2 regions of the Paenibacillus sp. FSL K6-3182 genome follow, and region 1 is predicted to be linked to the other one. Evidence: a T-box and tRNA genes for the amino acid it is inferred to sense, from the RefSeq annotation. Region 1 holds a T-box; the other holds one or more tRNA genes.
The links. A T-box is a leader RNA that pairs with one kind of tRNA and senses whether it is charged. The one in region 1 lies ahead of tyrS (tyrosine--tRNA ligase), so its partner is inferred to be a tRNA-Tyr.
Positions count from the first base shown of each region.

Region 1 (11,601 bases):
CACAATTCGTAAAAGTAGGTTTATCCGCCCATGCGGCACCAAGAGAAATTGAGTTTAAGGATAAGCTTCCCAAAACACGAAGCGGCAAAATTATGCGTCGTGTGCTGAAAGCGTGGGAGCTGAACCTGCCAACGGGCGATTTGTCCACAATTGAAGACTAACCAAAATATAAAAAAGAGGATGGCTCCTGATCAGATCAGGGGCCATCCTCTTTTTCGTGCTTTATTCGAGCAATTATTAACGCTGAAATAACTCGATTCGCTCACCGTCAGGTCCGCTTACAAAAAAGTATTGGTATCCGTTCGGCAGTACAGTGATGCTCTCATCGATAAAGGTCACTTCAAGCTGCTTTAAACGTTCAAATTCCGCATGGACATCAGTTACTGTCACTGCAAAATGATGCACCTTGCCTTCACTTGGAAGGTTGTCATTATAGCCTTGAATTAATTCTAATTCGGTTTCGTCGGAACCACCAAAGCCAAGAAAGGCAAGCTCAATAATTCCATTCGTATGAGGCGTTCTTCCTTTAAGCTCAAAGCCAATAATTTCAGTATAAAAAGAAATAGAAGCATCAATATTTTTTACCATAACGCCAACATGATCAATACGTCTTTTAGTCATTGTTTTTATTTCCTTCCTAATCGGGAATATGGAATTTTATCGCAATAATGAATGCTTTTTATCATAAGGAGATGGAAAACAGTTGTCAAGTCATAATTGTCGAGTCGTAGTTAAGCAGCTGGTTCATTTTGAAAAAAATGGGTTGACTTTCATGCAGACACATTTATAATTATGATAGTTCCAAGTAATCGGGTAGGAATAATTAAGTAAAGGAGGTTCGCTTGTTGGATAAGAGAAAATTAGGCAATAGCGAGCTTTATCCATCCGTTATCGGGTTCGGAGCTTGGGCTGCTGGGAAAGCAGGCTGGGGAGAAGTCGATGATAACGAGATTGAGGCTGTCATTCGTCGTGCGTATGAACAAGGGATCACCTTCTATGACACCGCTCCATCCTATGGGCTGGGACATTCCGAGAAAGTGCTTGGTAAAGTGCTGCAGCCCGTAAGGGAGCATGTCATTATCGCAACAAAAGCTGGCCTCATCTGGAACGATCAAGGGCAGTTTAGTATAAATGTATCTAAAGCAAATATAATTCGTGAGGTAGAGGAGAGCCTGCGGCGATTAAATACGGACTATATTGATTTGTATCAAGTACATTTTCCTGATCCCAGCGGCAAAACACCGATTGAAGAAACGTTTGAAACGTTAAATCAACTCATAGTTGAAGGGAAAATCAGAAATATCGGCGTTTCAAACTTTAACGTTCAGCAATTAGTTGCAGCACAATCCGTTAGCAATATTGTATCTTTGCAGCTGCCCTATAATTTGTTCCAGCGCGATGTTGAACATGCAGCGTTACCCTATGCGAAGCAGCAAAAAATCGGTTTTATTCCTTATAGTCCGCTAGCCCAGGGATTGTTGACGGGGAAATTTAATTATTTGACAAGGCTGCCCAAAACGGATGTTCGCGCACAGCTTAATCCTTTATTTTCGGATAAACAATTTATTAAAAACATTGTCATCGTCGAAACCTTTACTGGGATTGCTAGAGCCATCGAGAAACCGTTAAGCCAGGTAGCTATCAACTGGTTATTGTATAAGCAGGAAATATCGAGTGTGATCGCTGGTGCGAAGACGGTTAAGCAGCTGGAGGAAAATACGGCTGCAACCAAATGGCGTCTATCCAGAGAAGATCATGAGCAAATAAGCCGTTTGTTTGAAACGGATTCATCTTATGTCATTTGATAATCATAGAATGCTGCTCTTATATTCATTTTCTAAATAGTAAATTCCCAAAAGAAAAGGCAGCAGCCCCGTGAGAGGCTGCTGCCTATTTCGTTTACCTCTAGCTGATCGTTTGCTTGGAGGATGGTGATGACTCGCCTTTCGCGTTTTCAGAGGTTATATAGAAGGAACCTGTGATAAGCGGCGCAACATACTCAAAGCTTGTTTCCAAGGTTGATCCGATCTTGGAATATTGACCATCGTTGTTTGCACTGTAGTAAATATTATATTGCGTCACTTGGTCTGACACACTGTTAGCCGCCCAAGTTAATCGTACGCTTAGATCTGTTTTCGCAGCCTGCAAGCCAGTTGGTGTGGAAGGTGCTGTTGTTGTGCCAGAACCATTTCCACTTCCATTTCCGCTTGAGTTGTCTCCACCTGTTGTCGGTGGAGGGGTACTCGGTGTGCTGCCATATTGTACTATTTGACTAGGTGCTGACTCTTTGCCCACAACATCAACCGCTGTTACGTAATAAGTGTAGTTTTGAGCATTGGAGGCATACACTTTCATACGTTTGTCTGCACCGACAACAATGGATTCCCCTTGCTTCTCATAAGGCCCTTGATTAACCGAACGGTACACGCGGTAACCAACGACATCAGCAGCAGTACTATCATTAAATGTCAATATAAGCACGCCATCCGACGATTGCAGCTTAACGCTTGCCGGAGGCGGTGGAGCTGCTCCATCGTCAACGCGAGGGTCTGGTTTAGACGGCGCGTTGTTTTCTGCATCAGCTGGAAGGTAAATATCAAGTGGACGACGACTGCTAGCCGGAAGTTTCTGCTGTGCTGCCTTAATTTCATCCATAAGAACATCCAGTGGTTTTTTACGTTTAATAACGATTTGTTCCTTAATCATATCGCTAGGAGTAGCTGGGTTCGGAACATAGTTAACGCCATTGAAGGAAATATAAGCCATCTTCACGAGCGCGTCATCTGTTTTCTTAGGTATATCCTTCTTGTTAAACCAGTCAGTAACAAGCATGCCTGCTTGTTTCGTTAATTGACTTGGAAGCAAGCCGCTAGCGCTTGACACCGTAGCTTTGACAATGCCGGATGGACGTTCAAATTCTTTGGTTACAAAAATTCCCGGCTTCTTCTCAGCCATCTTATTCATAATGAGTGCCCAGATGGAACGAGCACGCGTTTTGCCGACTTCGGATAGGGAGTTGACCTGTTCCTCATAACCGGCCCACACGCCTAGCGTGATATCTGGCGAGAAGCCCATAAACCACACGTCACCGTAGCTTTGTGTAGAGCCTGTTTTACCGGCAATAGGAATTTCACCGTACTTATCGAATTGTGATTTCAATTTGTTAGCAGAACCGCTCTTGCTTGAAATAACAGTCGACAGCATATCTGTCATCAAGAAGGCACTCTGCTCCGAGAACACTCGTTTTGGTTCCTGCTTGTGTTCATATACAATTTTTCCGTTTGCATCTGTAATTTTTTGAATCATATAAGCATCATTGAAAACGCCTTTGTTCGGAATCGAGCCGTATGCATTCGTAAGCTCTTCAACCGATACGCCGATGCTTAGACCGCCAATTACACCGGTTTGTGCATAAGCATCTTGCGGCTGCAGCGTTGTAATGCCTAGCTTTTTAACGAACTCCCACGCATTTTCAATTTTGACTTCCTCATTGAAAATTTTCAGAGCAGGCAAGTTCAAGGAACGGTTTAATGCCTCACGCGCCGTTACTAGACCCGCGAACTTACGGTTTACGTTCATTGGGATATGGAAACCCTTCTGGCCATCTTTCAGGACAATTGGAGCATCGTCAATTATGCTCGCGGGCTGAATGATACCCATTTCAATAGCTGGAAGGTAAGCCGCCAATGTTTTCATCGTTGAGCCTGGCTGCCTTGTCATCTGAGTGGCATAGTTTAATTGCTCCTCATAGAAGTCTCGGCCTTCAAGCATTCCCACAATAGCGCCAGTTTTGTGATCGAGCATGATCGCAGCAATCTGCTCCAGCCCTTTTTTCTCGCTATATGGCGTGAAATTCTCATCATTGGTGCCAATCTCACGCATGAGCTGGTAGACATCCTTGTCGATGGTTGTATAGACATGGTAGCCGCCGCGTAGCAAATGATCGCGAGCTTCCTCAATAAGCGGAGCATTTTCTTTTTTGCGAAGGTCTGCTTTTGTTAAAGTAGAATCCTGCGCCATGAGCATAATTTCCGCTGCTTGACGTTCTGCTTCAAGCATGAGATAAGGATAGGTTGTATAGGCTTTTTCTTTTGGCTTAGCCAGCGTTTTCCTAATATCGAATTTGGACGCTTCGTCGTACTCTTGCTGAGTAATCCGCCCAGTCTCGAACATCCGCTTCAACACTGTTTTTTGACGTCCAAGCGCGAGTTCAAAGCCCGCCTCATTGAATTGACCTTTACCTGTGAACGCTGTATAGGCAGAAGGCCTTTGCGGTAGACCTGCCAAATAGGCAGACTGCGCGATATTCAGCTGGTTTAGATCCGAAATATCAAATATCCCTTTGGCAGCTGCTTTAATGCCGAACAAATTGTAGCCGCTGGAACCATTTCCGAAAGGAACCTTATTCAAATAAGCAGCTAAAATTTCTTCTTTCGTTAAATAACGTTCCATGCGCAGCGATAAAAATATTTCTTTAATTTTACGGCTATCTGTTTTGTCTAAACTTAGAAATACACGTCGCGCAAGCTGCTGAGTAAGCGTACTTCCGCCCGTTTGCGTATCTTCATTTAGAAGCTTTTGCTTTACTGCACGTCCAAGGCCGTTAATGTCTACGCCGTGATGCTCCAAAAAGTTATTGTCCTCAATGCCAAGTACGGCAGTAATAACCTGCGGCGGTAAATCATCATATGTAATAATCATTCGGTCCTCTGACGTTCTTAGCTGTCCGACAAGTGAATCATCATTGAAGTAAACAAATCCAGTGATGGCATTTTCGCCGATCTTCTCTAAAATAACGGATCGAGGTCTTACGCTTTCGTCTTTCACAAGCGCGGCCACATAACCAGTTACTGCTCCACCGGCAAGCAATCCGATGAAGATTCCGAAATATACCATCCATTTAGCTGTTATAAAAGTTACGATTCCAAATGTACGCCATTTGCTTCTTTTGTTTGGCGCAGGTTGACGATCTTCTTGCATTTCTATGACTCCTCCTCCAAATAGCACACCTATTATAACATAAATCGCTAAAGTAACGCATTCTTTCCTTGCATTGACTTCACAGCACTGCTATGGTATAAATTCAATAATGTTTTATCTAATCAATGCTTTGAAGGGCATGAGTAGACAGCGAATCGTACTTTCAGAGAGCCGGTGGGTGGTGGAAACCGGTATGCGCCGCTTGTTGAATTACCGCCTGGAGCTAAGTGAAGGAACCGTATACTGACAATCCTCTGCACATTTTGGCAAAAAAGCCTGTGGGGCAGTCGAATCAGCCGTAGTAGTTCACTTCGGAGCCCGTCTCCGTTATCAACAACGAAGTGAGAGTACCTCTTTTTTATGTGAAAAAAGGTAGGAGTACTCTAACGAGGGTGGTACCGCGAGCTAATCCTTCTCGTCCCTTGGGGCTGGAAGGATTTTTTATGTCTATATAGACGCATACAAAGGAGGAAAAGTTCTATGGTGAAGTGGGAAAGTTTAAGTGGTGAGCAGAAAAGTGAGGTCGAGCGTCAGCTGGCTGTCATTCGCCGCGGTGTTGTGGAGATTGTACCTGAGGATGATTTGAAAAATAAAATAGCGAATGCTGTCGCAACAGGAAAGCCATTAAATGTAAAGCTAGGACTTGATCCTTCAGCGCCAGACATTCATATCGGCCATACGGTTGTTCTTCACAAGCTTCGTCAATTTCAGGAACTCGGTCATCAGGTTCAACTGATTATCGGTGATTTTACAGGCAGAATTGGTGATCCAACCGGCAAATCGGAAACGAGGAAGCAGTTGACGGAAGAAGATGTGAAGCGGAATGCGGAAACATACCAAAAACAAATTTACAAAATATTAGATCCACAGCAAACAAAGCTCTACTACAACTCGGAATGGCTTGCACCGCTTAACTTTGCGGATGTTGTAAATCTAGCCGGGAAAGTAACGGTTGCACGCATGATGGAGCGTGATGATTTCACAAAGCGGTACACGAGCGGCTTGCCGATCAGCATTCATGAGTTTTTCTACCCGCTGATGCAGGGATACGATTCCATAGCTCTTGATTCTGATGTGGAGCTAGGAGGCACGGATCAGACATTTAACCTGTTAATGGGCAGAACCTTGCAGAAGGAATATAATAAACCGGGCCAAATCGTAATTACGACTCCTTTGATCGAAGGGTTGGACGGCGTAAATAAAATGAGCAAAAGCTTGGGCAATTACATCGGTATCGATGAAGAGCCAAACCAAATCTACGGCAAATCGATGTCGATTCCAGATAGGCTTATGCTCAAATATTACGAGCTTGCTACCGATTTAAGCAACGAGGAGCTTGCGGCATTGAAAGCTGGGCTAGCAGATGGTTCTGTACATCCTCGTGATGCGAAGATGCAGCTTGCAGCGACATTTGTACGAATGTACCACGGCGAAGAGGCAGCGAAAGCGGCAGAAAATCATTTTATAACCGTATTTCAACAACGTGCGCTGCCTGATGATATCGAAGAGGTATCGATTGCTGCGGAACAATTGGAAGATGGCCAAATTCGCATCGTGAAGCTGCTCACTCTGCTTGACTTGCTGCCAACGAGCAGTGAAGCGAGAAGAAGCGTTCAGCAAGGGGCAGTGCGTCTAAATGAAGAGAAGATAACTGATATTAATGCGGATATTTCTCCTAAGGATGGCGACGTGCTTCAAGTTGGAAAACGTAAATTTATAAAAATTAAATTAACATAATTGGAATAATAGAGCTTGTTGAAATGATAAAATTCAACAAGTTCTATTTTTTTAGAAACAAAAGAGCGTTTTCAACGTATTAAATAACGGAAGCATTAACAGGTTATGGATACTAAGGGAGGAGGAGAGAGTTGGAGACGCTATTTATGTCTTGTCTAGTCGGAGGAATCCTTTATGCGCTCGTAAGTATTATTTTTGGGGATTTGATCGGGCAAGCACTCGATGGAGCACTCGATTTTTTATCCTTAGATGGTCATTCATGGCTGTCGCCGACTGCGCTAGTAGGCGGGATAACCACTTTTGGCGGAGCAGGGATCCTACTCGGACGCTACACTGCCTTTAGTTCAACAGCCATCGTGGTGATTGCCTTATTCATCTCACTTACAGCTGCAGTAGCTGTTTTCTTTCTCTACATTAAGCCGATGGAGCAAAGCGAGAATTCAATCGCTTTTTCGCTTAATGATTTGTCGGGTAAGCTCGGGGAGGTGCTGGTCCCCATTTCTGCGAAGGGCTATGGTGAAGTGATGGTTAAGGTGGGAGCTGGATTTACGAATCAAATTGCAGCTAGCTTTGAAGGCGTTGAAATTACAAGTGGCTCCAAGGTTGTCGTTGTTGAGGTAAGGGACAGCACTTTGTATGTATCGGAAGTAAATCTATCTTAATTAAAGCAGCATAAGGGGGAAATTCAATGGAAGATATTTATGTTATACCAGCTATTGTAGTTGGCGTTTTTGTTATATTAGGTCTTGCCTTCTGGGCGCGCTACAAAACAGTTAGTCCAGACGAAGCGATGCTCGTAACGGGATCATTTCTAGGCTCCCGAAATGCGAGCACGGATGAATCTGGGCGTAAAGTGAAAATCATTAGAGGCGGAGGCGCGTTTATTCTGCCGATATTCCAGAAGGCTGAGTTTCTATCGCTATTGTCCCATAAGCTGGATGTATCGACGCCGGAGGTATACACAGAGCAAGGCGTACCAGTCATGGCAGACGGTGTAGCGATCATTAAAATTGGCGGTGCGGTTGAAGATGTGGCGACGGCGGCAGAACAGTTTCTAGGCAAGCCTACCGAAGCGCTCAAGGGTGAAGCACAGGAAGTATTGGAAGGACATTTGCGCGCAATTCTTGGCTCAATGACAGTTGAAGAGGTATATCGCAACCGCGATAAATTTGCGCAAGAGGTGCAAGGGGTTGCAGCTAAGGATTTGAAGAAGATGGGTCTTCAAATCGTTTCCTTCACGATCAAGGATTTGCGCGATAAACATGGATATTTGGACGCGCTTGGTAAACCGCGAATTGCTGCAGTCAAAAGAGATGCTGAGATTGCGGAAGCTGAAGCGATTCGGGATGCTAGAATTCAGAAAGCACTCGCTGCTGAGGCCGGTCAAAAGGCCGAGCTAGTGCGCGATACCAACATTGCTGAAGCAGAGAAAGAAAAGGAAATGAAGGTCGCGACGTTTAAACGTGATCAAGATACAGCAAGAGCAGAAGCGGATCAGGCTTATTCGATTCATGAAGCGCGTGCTAAGCAAAACGTAGTCGAAGAGCAAATGAAGGTTGAACTCGTACGTAAAGAACGTGAGATCGATCTGGAAGGAAAAGAAATATTGCGTCGTGAGAAGCAGTATGATGCAGAAGTGAAGAAAAAAGCCGATGCAGACCGTTACGCAGTTGTACAAGCGGCGGAAGCGAACAAGGCGAAGCTTCTTAATGAAGCTGATGCTCTGCAATACCGTATTGAAGCGGAAGCCAAGGCACATGCTACCCAGAAACGTTTGGATGGTTTAGCTGTTGCAGAAGCAGAGAGAGCGAAAGGTACAGCGGAGGCAGACGTTATTCGTCTTCGCGGTTTAGCAGAAGCGGAAGCAAAAGAAAAGCTAGCTGAAGCTTTTGAGAAATTTGGAGAAGCTGCAATACTTGATATTATCGTAAAAATGCTTCCTGAGCTGGCTGGCAAAATTGCCGATCCTATCGGCAACATTGATAAGCTTACTGTCGTTGATACAGGGAATGGCGAAGGGGCGGCACGTATAAGCAATTATGTGACTTCATTAATGTCTACTGCTCCGGAGATGCTGAAGAGCGTATCGGGAATCGACGTGAATGCAATCATTAAAGGACTAACGAATAGAGGCGGTAATCTACCTGCAGTACCTAGCAAGCCGGTTGATATTGCTGCTGCTCCTGCTGTAATTAAGCTTCCTGAACAATAAAGTAAGGCAGTGTAAACAGAAAAAAACCTTGAACCAAATGGTTCAAGGTTTTTTTGTTTATTAACGGCTGTAGAATTCGACGATTTGTTTCTCGTCGATATCTTGGGAAAGCTCACCGCGGTCAGGCAGACGAAGGAATTTACCTTCCATTGCTTGATCGTTGAACTCCAAGTAGTTCGGAAGGTGATGACGGCCTTCCATAGCTTCTTTAATTGTTCTAAGGCTGCGGCTGCGCTCGCGCAAACCGATTACATCGCCAAGAGAAACGCTGTAAGAAGCGATATCCACTTTCTTGCCGTTTACAGTTACGTGACCATGTGATACCAACTGACGAGCTCCTGCACGGGAGTTGGAAAGGCCAAGACGGTAAACGAGGTTGTCAAGACGGCTTTCAAGGAGGCCCATGAAGTTTTCACCGGCTTTACCTTTCATTTTTGCCGCTTTGTCAAACAAGTTGCGGAATTGTTTTTCGTTCAAACCGTACATGTGACGAAGCTTTTGTTTCTCTTGCAATTGAACGCCGTAACCGCTCATTTTTCTGCGTTGGTTAGGGCCGTGTTGACCTGGTGGAAAAGCGCGTTTTGCAAGTTCTTTACCCGTTCCGCTCAAAGAGATTCCAAGGCGACGGCTTAGTTTAAATTTAGGTCCTGTATAACGTGACATACGTAATATTAACTCCTTCATCAAATAAATTTGTGAATGGGGTTGTGTTTCGCCGAATACGTTCAATGTTCGAGCAAGCTCGTCCCTGATAGGCTAGTCAGCCGCTGGCCTATAGTGAACGTATTTCATGAGGGTGACACAAAACCGTACGCCCATCTATTCATCAATAAATAATATATGAAATAGATAGCTGTTGTCAAGGTTCACTAAGGAAATTTAATGATGTTTGAAACACATCGAAAGACCTATATTTTAAATACATAGTAGTGCAAATTTCTCAAAAATGGAGTATGATGATTGTAATATTAAGTGAAAATAGGAAGCTCATCACCTTGGTTGACAGATGGAAGGGTTGGGGCTGCATGGTTGATCGAATGAATAGCAATTTTGCATATCGTAAAACATCAACAATTGTGGATACATCAGCAGAGTCACAACCGATTTGGTTCATCAGCGAAGATATTAGCGATGCGGACAAGCCCTTGCTATCACCATTGTTCCAAGACAGTTTCAATCAGTGGGTAAGTGAAACATCAGGATTAGCCTCATTTGAGGCTGGTGAATTTGTGTTATTCAATAATGAAGCGGAAGAGATCTCATCTGAAGGTCTTTATGACGCTGAGGCTGGCGAGAAACGCAATGCTGCGCTTGCAAAGGTTGTCCAAAGCGTTATAAGCAGCGGTTTATCTTGCCATAATGAAGCAGATGGTCTATTTACAGCAGCAGTGCCTATTCATAGGCGAGGCGATGGTGCTGTTTTTTGTATTCTTGCTTATGTGTCTCCAATTGGTCATCAGAAGGACATCGCGCAGCTTCAAATGTGCTCATTGCATTTTCGCAGCTGCTTTTACCATAAGTTTGAACAGCTTTATGTCAAGGATTTGCTTTTGCAGCAGCAGCGGGCTGAGCAGGAAGCAAATAGAAGAGATTCTTTGTTTCAAGCAGCCAAACGGCTTTATGATCAAATCGATGTTGCATCGGTGCTATCAGAACTGCTTAGCAGCCTGGAACAGCTTTATCCAAACTCGGAAGTTCATTTGTATTTATCGCAGGACCACTTAAATGGTGATCCGCGTGTAAAGCCGCTTGTTTTCAAAAACTTGGAGCATGATCTTGTCACCAAGGCTTTTTTGAATGGCAAATCGGTTACGGAGCATGACAGAGACGGTACGCTTAGGCTGGCTGTTCCAATGAACGGCAAACAAGCCGCGTATGGTGTGCTTTGTTTGTATATAGGTCCAGGCAAATGGGATGAAGCAGACTTGCCTGCCTTCCTGCAGCTGGCGGATACTGCGGGATCAGCCTTCGAGAATGCGAAGCTGTATGAGCAATCTAATCTGCTTATTAATGAGCTGCGACTAATTAATGAGCTTACGAAACGATTAAACCAGTCGCTTAGGCTCAAAGAAATTTTTCAATTTGCTACCACTGAGCTTTTAACGATATTTGATGCGGATTATTGCTGTGTTTTGCAGCTTAACAAAGAAAAAAATCAATTCATCGTCATGTCCAGTAATTTTCCATCCCTGACGAGCGAGCAGTTTTTGCCCGATTACGGGTTCTGCGGAATGGTTTATCGAACCAAGGAGCCAATGATTATATCCGATTACTGGCATACTCGTGTTGTAACGTCCAAGCTAATGGATAATACTGGTTCAAGATCACTTATTGCCTCACCAATAATGGTTGATGGAGAGGTCGTTGGTGTTATTTTGATTACACACAAAGCGCCAAACTTCTTCTCCTACGATAATTATAAATTACTTCAAGTGATGAGCACGCACATTGGACTTGCTGTAACGAATGCTTCATTGCACGCTGAAGTGCGCCGGATGGTTATAACTGATAACTTAACTGGCTTGCATGCTCGCCACTATTTAAATGAACAAATTCAAAACCGTCAGCGCAAAGATCCATTCGGCTCACTTATTCTTGTAGATATCGATTTATTTAAACGCATCAATGATACGTATGGACATCAAGTTGGTGATCGTATACTCATCCAAGTG
Region 1 is NZ_CP150265.1:3,182,845-3,194,445, forward strand. Features, by position in the region: gene acsA (acetate--CoA ligase) at 1-161, shown strand, start outside; gene MHH56_RS13685 (VOC family protein) at 238-621, opposite strand; gene MHH56_RS13690 (aldo/keto reductase) at 846-1,805, shown strand; gene MHH56_RS13695 (transglycosylase domain-containing protein) at 1,906-4,980, opposite strand; T-box leader at 5,102-5,406, shown strand; gene tyrS (tyrosine--tRNA ligase) at 5,464-6,717, shown strand; gene MHH56_RS13705 (protease) at 6,849-7,379, shown strand; gene MHH56_RS13710 (flotillin family protein) at 7,406-8,929, shown strand; gene rpsD (30S ribosomal protein S4) at 8,990-9,592, opposite strand; gene MHH56_RS13720 (diguanylate cyclase) at 9,925-11,601, shown strand, end outside.

Region 2 (11,601 bases), 3.0 Mb from region 1:
TGTAACGGAGGCGCCCAAAGGTTCCCTCAGAATGGTTGGAAATCATTCGAAGAGTGCAAAGGCATAAGGGAGCTTGACTGCGAGACCTACAAGTCGAGCAGGTACGAAAGTAGGGCTTAGTGATCCGGTGGTACCGAATGGAAGGGCCATCGCTCAACGGATAAAAGCTACCCTGGGGATAACAGGCTTATCTCCCCCAAGAGTCCACATCGACGGGGAGGTTTGGCACCTCGATGTCGGCTCATCGCATCCTGGGGCTGAAGTAGGTCCCAAGGGTTGGGCTGTTCGCCCATTAAAGCGGTACGCGAGCTGGGTTCAGAACGTCGTGAGACAGTTCGGTCCCTATCTGTCGCGGGCGCAGGAAATTTGAGAGGAGCTGTCCTTAGTACGAGAGGACCGGGATGGACGTACCGCTGGTGTACCAGTTGTTCCGCCAGGAGCACCGCTGGGTAGCCAAGTACGGACGGGATAAGCGCTGAAAGCATCTAAGCGTGAAGCCCCCCTCAAGATGAGATTTCCCAGTATGTAAGACCCCTTGAAGACGACGAGGTTGATAGGTTCGGGGTGGAAGCACAGCAATGTGTGTAGCTGACGAATACTAATCGGTCGAGGGCTTATCCTAAACACGTTTACTGTGACCCATACATCCAGTAGACAGCAGCATAAAAGGCTTCAGCAAGCCTAATCTTTCGTATCCAGTTTTCAGGGCGTAATGTTCTGACTTTGCAAGCGTCCCCGAACGCTGCAATCGACAACTATTCGGGGGACAAGCGTGGCGGTGTAGCTCAGCTGGCTAGAGCGTACGGTTCATACCCGTGAGGTCGGGGGTTCGATCCCCTTCGCCGCTACCATTACCTTTTTTATTGTAACATCTGGAGGATTAGCTCAGCTGGGAGAGCATCTGCCTTACAAGCAGAGGGTCGGCGGTTCGATCCCGTCATCCTCCACCATATGTACTTATTCGGTTTTATGACCGGATCCACTTGGAGCTGTGGTGTAGTGGCCCAACATGCCTGCCTGTCACGCAGGAGACCGCGGGTTCGAATCCCGTCAGCTCCGCCATTTTTCTTTAAAGTAAGGCTCGGTAGCTCAGTCGGTAGAGCAGAGGACTGAAAATCCTCGTGTCGGCGGTTCGATTCCGTCCCGAGCCACCACTTTATTTTTCGTTGCGACGAGAAATAAGTAATAGTATGGAGGATTAGTGAAGTGGCTAAACACGGCAGACTGTAAATCTGCTCTCTCTGAGTTCGGTGGTTCGAATCCATCATCCTCCACCATTTCTTTTACAGCAAGAGCCATTAGCTCAGTTGGTAGAGCACCTGACTTTTAATCAGGGTGTCGTAGGTTCGAATCCTACATGGCTCACCATTTTTTTCTAAACAAACCTATACAACCGTAGATCTTAGGATCTACGGTTTTTTTGTTTGATTATATTCGAAATAAAAAAGAGTTTGCCCATCATTAAGATGAGCAAACTCTTTTTTTGCATAGTTAAAACCAGATAATGAATGAATCTTAGTTTTTACTCCGTAGATTCAATTCATAAGCAAGCTCGTTTACCGTTTCGTTTAGACGAAGTTTAAGTTCATCATTTAATTCAAATACTGGAGCTTCATTTGGCTCTTGTGAACGCTCGATTTGGGAATCAACGGCGTACACTCCGCTTACATATAATTTCGCGCCCATGGATGCGAGTACCGGCTTGAGGGAATAGTCAATAGAGAGTAGATGAGCGATGGTGCCGCCGATAAACAGAGGAGCAATGATTTTACCATCAAGTCCTTTCTGCGGCAGTAGATCTAGAAACGTTTTTAGAACGCCAGTATAAGATGCTTTGTAAACTGGGCTTGCAATAATAACAGCATCTGCATTCTCGACAAGCTGATTGGCTTCTATAATAGCAGGGCTGCCAAAACGAGCGTGAATTAGATCTTCGGCTGGCAAAGAAACCACGGTTATGGTTTCAACCGAAAGACTTTTTGTTATCAATTGTTGTTCTACGTACTGTGTTATGCCATTTAATCGGGATGAAGCATTTGGACTGCCTGAAATAATTACAATCTTGGACATGGGTGCACTCCTCTTTGTCAAATAAATAGTAGGATAAGTAATTACATTAATCCGATAAGTAAACTTTGAATAGATAGTACCATGGCAGATGTTATTTGGTCAAACAGGTTTGATTTGTTTCTTGTATTTTATCGATATAAGGGAACAATGTATACATATAGGAATGAAATAGAAAAAGGGGTAGTTGCAATGGTATACGGATTAGCGGTTTTAATTAGCTTCGCGATCGTATTTGCAAGCGTACCACCGCTTCGTGTATTTGCGCTGCGACTTGGTTTTGTCGATCGTCCTAATCAGAGAAAAATACATAACAAGCCGATCCCTCTCATGGGTGGCGCGGCTATTTTTGTTGGCTGTATCGTTACGATGTTTATTTTTATCGGGTTCACTCCGCTCACTTGGACCATAGTTACGGGTGGAACAGTGCTCGTAATTATTGGACTTCTTGATGATGCGTCAAAGGCAAAAGGGAAAGATTTTCCGATATGGCCGCGTGTCATCCTCTATATGGGTGCTGCGTCAATCCCAAGCTTATTTCATATCAAAATTGCGGGTATTACCAATCCGTTTACACATTTGTTTATTTCATTTCCCGATTGGGTATCGTGGCTGACAACGATGCTATGGGTTTTCGCGCTAATCAATATGATCAACTTTATTGATGGCGTAGATGGGCTGGCTTCAGGGGTATGCACGCTGTCAGCACTTACGCTATTGACGGTGGCGCTCGTCAAAGGTCAGCCAAGCACCGCTATTCTTGCCATTATTGTAGCCGGAGCATGCTTTGGTTTTTTGGTTCATAATTTTTATCCAGCTAGAATTTTTATGGGTGACGCAGGAGCGACCTTCCTAGGCTTTACGCTTGCTGTAATAGCTGTTGATGGAGCGTTTAAGAAAGCAACATTTATTACCTTGCTAGTTCCATTACTGGCGCTTGGATTGCCTATATTTGACACGGCTTATGTCATGCTGCGCAGGCTTATAAGCGGTAAAGGCTTGCATCATGCGGACAAGCTGCATACGCATCATCTTTTGATGAAATGGGGACTGAGCCAGGTTCAAACGGTTTCGTTTCTATATTTAATTGCTGCGTTATTCGCGCTCTTGTCAATCATTCTTTTACTGGTAATAGGCTGAATTAAGCAAGCTCTTGTGGTACAATGACGGGAAAAAGCGTTATTCCACATAAAGGTGCGAATAAACTTTTTTTACTTATTAATCCGCTTATATGGAGCTGCTAATCGCAATAGGTGTCCTCCCATAGGAGGAAGCACGCAGCCGCAAATGCTTGTGGAGATTGGAGATAGAGAAATGAGCACGACAGACTGGTTGAAGCCGCTGAAGCACATTTTGAACTGTCCGGTACATGCTGTTTCGAAATCTATAGCGGAGTGGAACGATTTAATTAGCAATGCTGATGTGGTGTGGTTAGGCGATCATATAGGATCTTCTCCTATAGAAGGCCAACGCGTAGAAAAAGACGAAAAAACGTGGATTGTCATTTCATCTGCGGAATATGAAGTGGATTTATTAGAAATTGATTGTCCATCGCTTCAGGCAATAGAGAAGGAATTGATAAGCTGGACTTTGCAGCTTAACCGCGGACATTTAATGGAGAAAAAAAATGCGGCGCTCTCTGAATCAGAGAGGCAAGCGCTTAAGCTTGGAGATTGGATTCAGAAGCAGCTGGAATCGGATGAGCCCGCATATTCTTTACCTGATCATTTAACCGTTGGCAGTCGCTTATTTAATGAAATGATACCTTTCTTACTCGTTACAGAGCAGTCTGGCACGAAGCATGCAACCTATTCTGAATTAGAAAAGCTTCTGCGTTCATTTATGTCCGACGATGTCTTGCTTATTCCGCTCAAGAGCCAAGAATGGCTCATATGGGGTTCGATGTCCTTGCTAAGAGATGAGGATTCCGATGCTTTCGATGAGCAGGAGGAAGAGACGATTGAGGATAGTCTAGCTTCGATTGGGCTTGGATTACATGAGATGCTTGCCAGTGAGTGGATTGGTGAATGCCATATCGCAGTCGCTCATCCTTCATCACCTGCAAAAGGTATGATTGAGACAACGATGCTGCTGCGGGAGACGATTAATCTCGGCCGAAAATTCCATGTAGGAACGAATATTTATTTGCCGTGGATGCTTCAGTTGGAACGTTTGTTGAATGCTATTCCGGAGGTTCATCGTGCGAGATATTTGGAGCAGTCGTTAAAAAGAGCGGATCTATTCGTTGAATCAGAAATGCTGAGTACATTGGAAACATTTTTTACGCTTGATTGCAACGTTAGTGAGACAGCGAAGAAATTATACATTCATAGAAATACATTATTATATCGTTTAGACAAGCTTAAACAAGAGACTGGTTTAGATGTTCGTCAATTTAGGGATGCCGTACTAGTCAAAATTATATTACTATTGTACAAAGTTACGAAAAGAAATTAGTTTTTTTGTAAAGTATGTGCATAGTCACAAGCTCCCCAGTGGGATAAGATATAGGCATAACGAAATTTCTTTCTAGGGGGAAAATTATCATGGCAGGCGTACGTTTAGAAGGCATTTACAAAAAATACCCGGGTACTGACAAAGCATCGGTTACTGACGTTAACTTAGATATTAAAGACAAAGAGTTTCTCGTATTGGTCGGACCATCTGGTTGCGGTAAATCGACAACTCTTCGTATGATTGCAGGCCTTGAAGAAATTTCCGAAGGCAAATTGTTCATCGGCGACCGCCTTGTGAACGATGTAGCTCCTAAAGACCGCGACATCGCGATGGTATTCCAATCCTACGCGTTGTACCCACACATGAACGTTTACCAAAACATGGCTTTCGGCCTTAAACTTCGTAAATTCAAAAAAGCAGACATCGACAAACGTGTTCGTGAAGCTGCTAAAATTCTAGATATCGAGCATTTGCTTGACCGTAAACCAAAAGCACTTTCCGGTGGTCAACGTCAACGTGTCGCTCTAGGACGCGCAATCGTTCGTGAGCCACAAGTATTCTTGATGGATGAGCCGCTTTCCAACTTGGACGCGAAACTTCGTGGACAAATGCGCGCGGAAATCAGCAAGCTTACAAAACGTCTTGAAACAACAACTATCTATGTAACGCATGACCAAATCGAGGCAATGACAATGGGTGACCGTATCGTTGTTATGAAAGACGGTTTCATTCAACAAACAGCTTCACCAGAAGAACTGTATAACCACCCGGTTAACATCTTCGTAGCTGGCTTTATCGGCGCTCCATCGATGAACTTTATCAGCGGTTCGCTTACAGAGCAAGGCGGCGCACTTCGCTTCAAAGCAAGCGGCGTTGATGTAGTTGTTCCAGAAGGCAAAGCAGCATCGCTTCGCTCGAAAGGTTACATCGGCAAAGAAGTGATTCTTGGCATTCGTCCAGAGGATCTTCACGAAGAGCCAGTATTCTTGGAAGCATCCCCACAAACAATCGTGAACGCAAATGTTGAGGTTGCTGAGAACCTTGGTCACGAGATGTACTTGTACCTGAACGGTATCGGCACTGACACAGTTATCGCTCGTGTTGATGGCCGCTCTGGTCTACGTGATGGCACAACTGTTAAGCTTGCGCTTGACATGAACAAAGTACACTTGTTCGACAAAACGACAGAACTTAACATTTTCGAAGCTTAATAAATAGTATGGAAGAAGAACGGTCGGATTATCCGATCGTTCTTTTTTTTATTTAAAAATAGAGGGCGTTTTTGTCGAATTGACTGTTGCGATTAAATAAATAGGAGTCAAACAAAACCATTTCCATGCTTCGGCTGTCTAATACAAAACAGGAATAATGTATAAGAAATGAGAGGCAGCCTGGGCAGGAGGGAAGAGGCATGAATAAGGATGAGTGGGCTGAAGCGGCTATACGGGGCGATGAAACGGCGCTGCTGCAGCGTATTGATCTAGATAAGCATCAAATGTATGGGATTGCTTATTCATATATGCGAAATGAGTCGGATGCATTAGAGGCTATACAAGAAACGGTTTGCCGGATATGGACGAAAAAGCACACATTAAGGGAGCCAAAATTTTTTACAACGTGGGCCATTCGTATTTTGATCCGTGTGTGTATGGATGCTAAGAAGAAGCAAACGAGGGAGCGTCCTACCGATTCGATAGCCGAGCAATATGATTTGAGGGAAAAGACAGTAGAGTACGATGAGACAGCAGCACGTCTTGATATGGCTGCGCAGATTCAACTGCTTCCGGTTAACTATCGTATGGTGATAACACTCAAATATTATCGAGATATGACGATTACGGAAATTGCCGAGCTATTGGAGAAGCCTGATGGAACCATTCGAACATGGCTGAACAAAGCATTAAAAGGACTAAGAGCAGATATGGCACATATGAAGGAGGAGATACGAAATGAGCGAGGCCAAGGAGACGCCGTTCAGGCAAGCCAATCAGGCGCTGCGAAGTGACATTGACCATGTGAATCAGGAGCTTGTTGTGATGCCGGAGCTGGCGCTGGATGCAGCAATACGAAGTGGGATTGAGCAGGGGCGGAAGCGATCCATACGTAGAAACAGAAAAAGATGGAGTGTGAGCATGATTGCTGCAGGGCTAAGTGTAATCCTACTTCTAACCGCGTTCGTTCGCGTATCTCCTGTGTTTGCTTCTATTGTGAAGGAAATTCCGGGTTTCAGCGGGTTTGTTGAGTTGATTCAGGGAGATAAGTCCTTGATTACAGCAATGGAAAATGATTTCATACAGCCTATAAAGCTCTCGGACGAGAAAAACGGCTACATTTTTACGGTTGATGGTATTATAGCCGATGATCAGCGTATGGCTATTCTGTATACGGTAGAGGGACCAGGAATTAACGGCAATACAGGATTTCTGGAGTATAAATTAAAAACGAGTGATGGTAAGGATTTGGTCGCTTCCATTGGTTCATCGCATTATCCGAATGATGATACCGAGGATTCAAGCGTTCCTGTGCATCAATATTTAGATATACTAATGGGCGAAGGTTCTAAAATGCCGGAGAGCTTACAATTCAGCCTATTGCTTGGCGGTCAGTGGCTAAAGGTTGATTTTCCAATTGAGCATAAAAGATTCGAGGGGATGCGTGAAGAAATCTCGATCGAGCAAAAGGTTGAGGTCGGAGGACAACGTTTTACGGTGAAAAATGCTGTCATAACACCGCTTCAAATAGCAGTGACAATCGAAGCAGATGCAAATAATGACAAACACGCAAATGGTTTTATAAATATAGCGCTTGTTGATGAGAAAGGCAGGCGATATGAGTCGAATTCTGCATTTGGCGATTCTAATACATCAATTACCCTTCACTTTAAGAGCAGTTATTTCGTTAAGCCCAAAAAGTTAACTTTAATTGCGGACGGTTTGTACTTGTCGGAAAACAATTTAAGCATCACAGTGGATACGGATAAAATAGAAACTTTATCATCACCGAATAATAGGCTTCTATTAGCCAGCAAAGAGCTGCTAAATGGTGAGTATGAAGTGAAGTTTGATTTGCTAAGTCAGGATGAGATCGATAAGAAGCCGGGGTATACATTATTTCCGCACGGCGGCACCTTTAAGGACGGTGCTGGTGAATCTTACCCTATTTCAGATAATCGGGGGGTGCAGTGGAATTCAAATGAAGATAAAGTGACCTATGTTTATCGAATTCCAGCAGCAGATTACAAGCAGCCGTTAACATTCAGTATTGAGCAGTACCCTGGTTATGTATTAAAACCGATAAGTATACCGATAAAATAAGTCGAAGGCGCTGAGCAGCGGAGGAAACGTTGCGTTCAGCGCCTTTTTCCTTTACGATGAAGACATTGGAAAATATCATACATATACACAATAGCAGTTGTCATATGAGGGAGGCCCTACGATGCCGAAAAAAGTGAAAGTATCTGAGCTCGTTAAACAATTTCAGCTTGAGATTATTGCGGGCGAGGATGGAATGAAGCGCGCCATTACAGTAGATGATTTGTATCGGCCTGGACTCGAAATGGCTGGATATTTCCACTACCATCCAAGTGAGCGGGTACAGCTGCTTGGAAGAACGGAAATCTCGTTCCTAAATATGCTGGACGGTGAAGAGCGCAAGGATCGTATGGTTCGTTTATGCAACGAGGATACACCTTGCATTATTTTGACAAGAGGGCTGGAAGCGCCTCAAGAGCTTGTAGATCAATGTAATGAGAAACAAATTCCGCTGCTCAGAAGCAATGTGGCTACAACCATTTTGTCCAGCAGAATTACGGACTTTTTGGAGAGAAAGCTAGCTCCGACAGCAACGATTCATGGCGTTCTTGTTGACGTATACGGCGTTGGAATGCTTATTACTGGAGGAAGCGGCATCGGTAAAAGCGAGACGGCGCTAGAGCTTGTCAAACGCGGACACCGGCTTGTCGCTGATGATGCAGTAGAAATTATGCAAACCTCCGATGCGCAGCTGCACGGCAGTGCGCCAGAGCTTATTCGTCACCTGCTAGAGATTAGAGGGCTGGGTATTATTAATGTAATGACACTTTTTGGCGCAGGGGCAGTTCGGACGCAGAAGCGTATCGGCCTTGTCATTAAGCTGGAAAACTGGCAGCAGGACAAGCAATATGATCGCCTTGGATTGGATGAAGAAACGACCCGTATTATCGAGACGGACATTCCGCTCGTAACTGTGCCAGTAAGACCCGGTCGTAACTTAGCGGTCATCATCGAGGTGGCAGCAATGAATTTCCGCTTGAAACGAATGGGTTACAATGCGGCGCTGCAGTTTACGAATAAGCTTACGGAAACGATCGCTGACGATATGGACGAATACGATTGAACCTAAAGGGGATATAACTAAATGAAGACATTGATATTAAACCCAATTGCCTTCACATTAGGCTCTATTGAAGTGCATTGGTATGGCATTATTCTGGGAACGGCGGCATTAGTGGGGCTGCTTCTCGCAGTGCAAGAAGGTAAACGATTCGGAATTAAGCCGGATTTTTTCATGGATTTGCTGCTGCTGGGCGTCCCTTCCGCCATTATTGGAGCGCGAATTTATTATGTAGCGTTCAAATGGGAAGATTATAAAGGCAACTTTGTAGATGTGTTCAAAATATGGAATGGCGGTATCGCGATATATGGTGCGATAATCGGAGCTTTTATTTGCGGGTTCTTCTATTTCCGCTATAAAGGTTATAACTTCTGGCGTTTGGTAGACATTTGTGTACCTGGACTGCTTGCAGGTCAAATGATTGGTCGTTGGGGAAATTTCATGAACCAAGAGGCGTATGGCGGTGTGGTTAGCGAGTCTTTCCTTCGCAATACACTTCATTTACCATCGTTTATCGTGGATCAAATGCTTATTCAAGGTGAATACCGTCACCCGGCTTTCTTGTATGAATCCGTATGGAGCTTGGTCGGTATTGCTATATTGTTCATCCTTCGCCGCCAAAAGTTTTTGCGCGCAGGAGAGCTGATGGCCAGCTATTTTATCTGGTATTCAATCGGCCGTTTCTTTATTGAAGCGCTTCGTACGGACAGTCTTGCATTTAGAGGACCATCGTGGCTGGCATCGTTTATTAATGGCCTCTGGACTCCAATGGAGGTTTTGTTCAAACAAGGCTACTTGGATCCTGCGTACGGCAACATAAGGATTTCACAAGTACTGGCGCTGCTCTTAATCGTTGGTGCGGTTGTACTTATTATCGTACGACGTAAGACGGGACTTGCCTCTGCTCATTACCTTGATCCAATTACGACTAGCAAGCCAGAGCGTAATGTGGGATCAGATTCTGAGAAAAAGGGTAAAGACCAACCTGCTGGCACTAAAAAAGATGATGAGGTTGGCAAGCGTTAAATGTAATTTAGGGAGGTTTATCGATGACGGGCAATATCAAAACGATGCTGTTCGATTTGGACGGCACGATTATCGACACCAATGAGCTTATCATCCGCTCGTTCATAGAGTCTTTACAAGGCGTAGCACCAGAAGGATTCGGAAGAGAGCATATTATTCCAAGCATGGGGCAGCCGCTTACGGATCAAATGAAGCTATTCTCGGGATTGGATGAAGTAACACATCTTGTGGCAGCGTATCGCGAAGTTAATCTGCGTTTGCATGATGAATATGTAAAACCATTTGATTACGTCATAGAAGTTATTGAGCGGATGCATAAGCAAGGTATTCAAATTGGCGTCGTTACGACAAAAATGCGTCTGACAACGGAACGCGGCTTGAAATACGTTGGGCTGTTCGACTTCGTGGATACCATTGTAACGATTGATGATGTTGTTCATGCTAAGCCGCATCCAGAACCAGTGAGCAAAGCAATCAGACTGCTCGGCGCAGATCCGGCAACGACCATTATGGTTGGAGACAGCACAGTGGATATCGAGTCGGCGATTGCAGCAGGTGCGATAGCAGTTGGTGTCGCTTGGTCGCTAAAAGGCGAGCAAATCCTTAAGGATGCCGGAGCCCATCATGTCATTCACGACATGCGCGATCTCTATTCCTTTGTCGGAATGGAGCGGGAAACATTTGCGTAAAGTTGAACGATATCCGGTGGAAGGGCCAAACGCGCTGTGGCAAGTATATTCAACGGTCAGCCGATTCAAATCGGTTCGTAATTTCATTTGCATCCAGCTAGCGCGCTATTGTCCGATTCTTCCGTTAAAAAATTGGATTTACCGCCGTTTGCTCGGCATGAAGGTCGGAGAACATACCGCTTTTGCACTTATGGTCATGGTCGATGTCTTTTTTCCCGAGCGTATAACGGTAGGCAATAATACAATTATCGGATATAATACAACCATTCTAACTCATGAATATTTGATCAAGGAGTATCGTCTCGGCGACGTCGTGATAGGCTCTCATGTTATGATAGGAGCAAATACGACGATATTGCCAGGTGTAACAATCGGTGATCATGCCATTGTAGCTGCTGGATCAGTTGTCCATAAGGATGTGCCTGCTTATGCATTTGTAGGAGGCAATCCGATGCGGGAAATTAGACGAAGCGAAATGGTCGTGCCAAGCGAATTTGATGAGAATGTGCGCAACATTTTAAACTAATGGGCTATGGAAAGCTTCGTCCGTGCGAGTTCGTCTCGCAGCCGGTCGAGGCTTTCTTTTTTGGCGTAAAACGGATCGATTTCAACTTGACGAAAATAAGCTTTTCATGCTAATATTACGACTAAACTCTTTAATTTGTTAGCATGGTAACATGGTATCGCTTTAAACCACTAAAGTAAACGAAGGTGATATTGGATGTCTAAACCAAAAGTATTTGAGAAGCCGATAGGCGTTAAAGATTATTTGCCAAGTGCAGTGGCTAAGCTGCGTCATATTGAACGTCAGGTTCTTGCCTGCATGCAGGGCTGGGGCTACGAACAAATTATAACTCCAACAATGGAATATTACGATACAGTAGGTGTAGCCAGCTCTACATCCGATCAGAAGTTATTCAAGCTGCTTAACAATCGTGGAACAACGCTGGTGCTGCGCTCTGATATGACGTCGCCAATCGCTCGTGTGGTG
Region 2 is NZ_CP150265.1:200,422-212,022, forward strand. Features, by position in the region: rRNA gene MHH56_RS00965 (23S ribosomal RNA) at 1-622, shown strand, start outside; tRNA gene MHH56_RS00970 (tRNA-Met) at 775-851, shown strand; tRNA gene MHH56_RS00975 (tRNA-Val) at 875-950, shown strand; tRNA gene MHH56_RS00980 (tRNA-Asp) at 986-1,062, shown strand; tRNA gene MHH56_RS00985 (tRNA-Phe) at 1,079-1,154, shown strand; tRNA gene MHH56_RS00990 (tRNA-Tyr) at 1,193-1,277, shown strand; tRNA gene MHH56_RS00995 (tRNA-Lys) at 1,293-1,368, shown strand; gene ssuE (NADPH-dependent FMN reductase) at 1,516-2,070, opposite strand; gene MHH56_RS01005 (MraY family glycosyltransferase) at 2,260-3,207, shown strand; gene MHH56_RS01010 (helix-turn-helix domain-containing protein) at 3,382-4,524, shown strand; gene ugpC (sn-glycerol-3-phosphate ABC transporter ATP-binding protein UgpC) at 4,614-5,735, shown strand; gene MHH56_RS01020 (sigma-70 family RNA polymerase sigma factor) at 5,936-6,529, shown strand; gene MHH56_RS01025 (DUF4179 domain-containing protein) at 6,474-7,838, shown strand; gene hprK (HPr(Ser) kinase/phosphatase) at 7,960-8,898, shown strand; gene lgt (prolipoprotein diacylglyceryl transferase) at 8,920-9,921, shown strand; gene ppaX (pyrophosphatase PpaX) at 9,945-10,610, shown strand; gene MHH56_RS01045 (acyltransferase) at 10,603-11,136, shown strand; gene MHH56_RS01050 (ATP phosphoribosyltransferase regulatory subunit) at 11,332-11,601, shown strand, end outside.
Region 2: it encodes a tRNA-Tyr, which carries the amino acid that the T-box ahead of tyrS (tyrosine--tRNA ligase) is inferred to sense. The anticodon was not compared.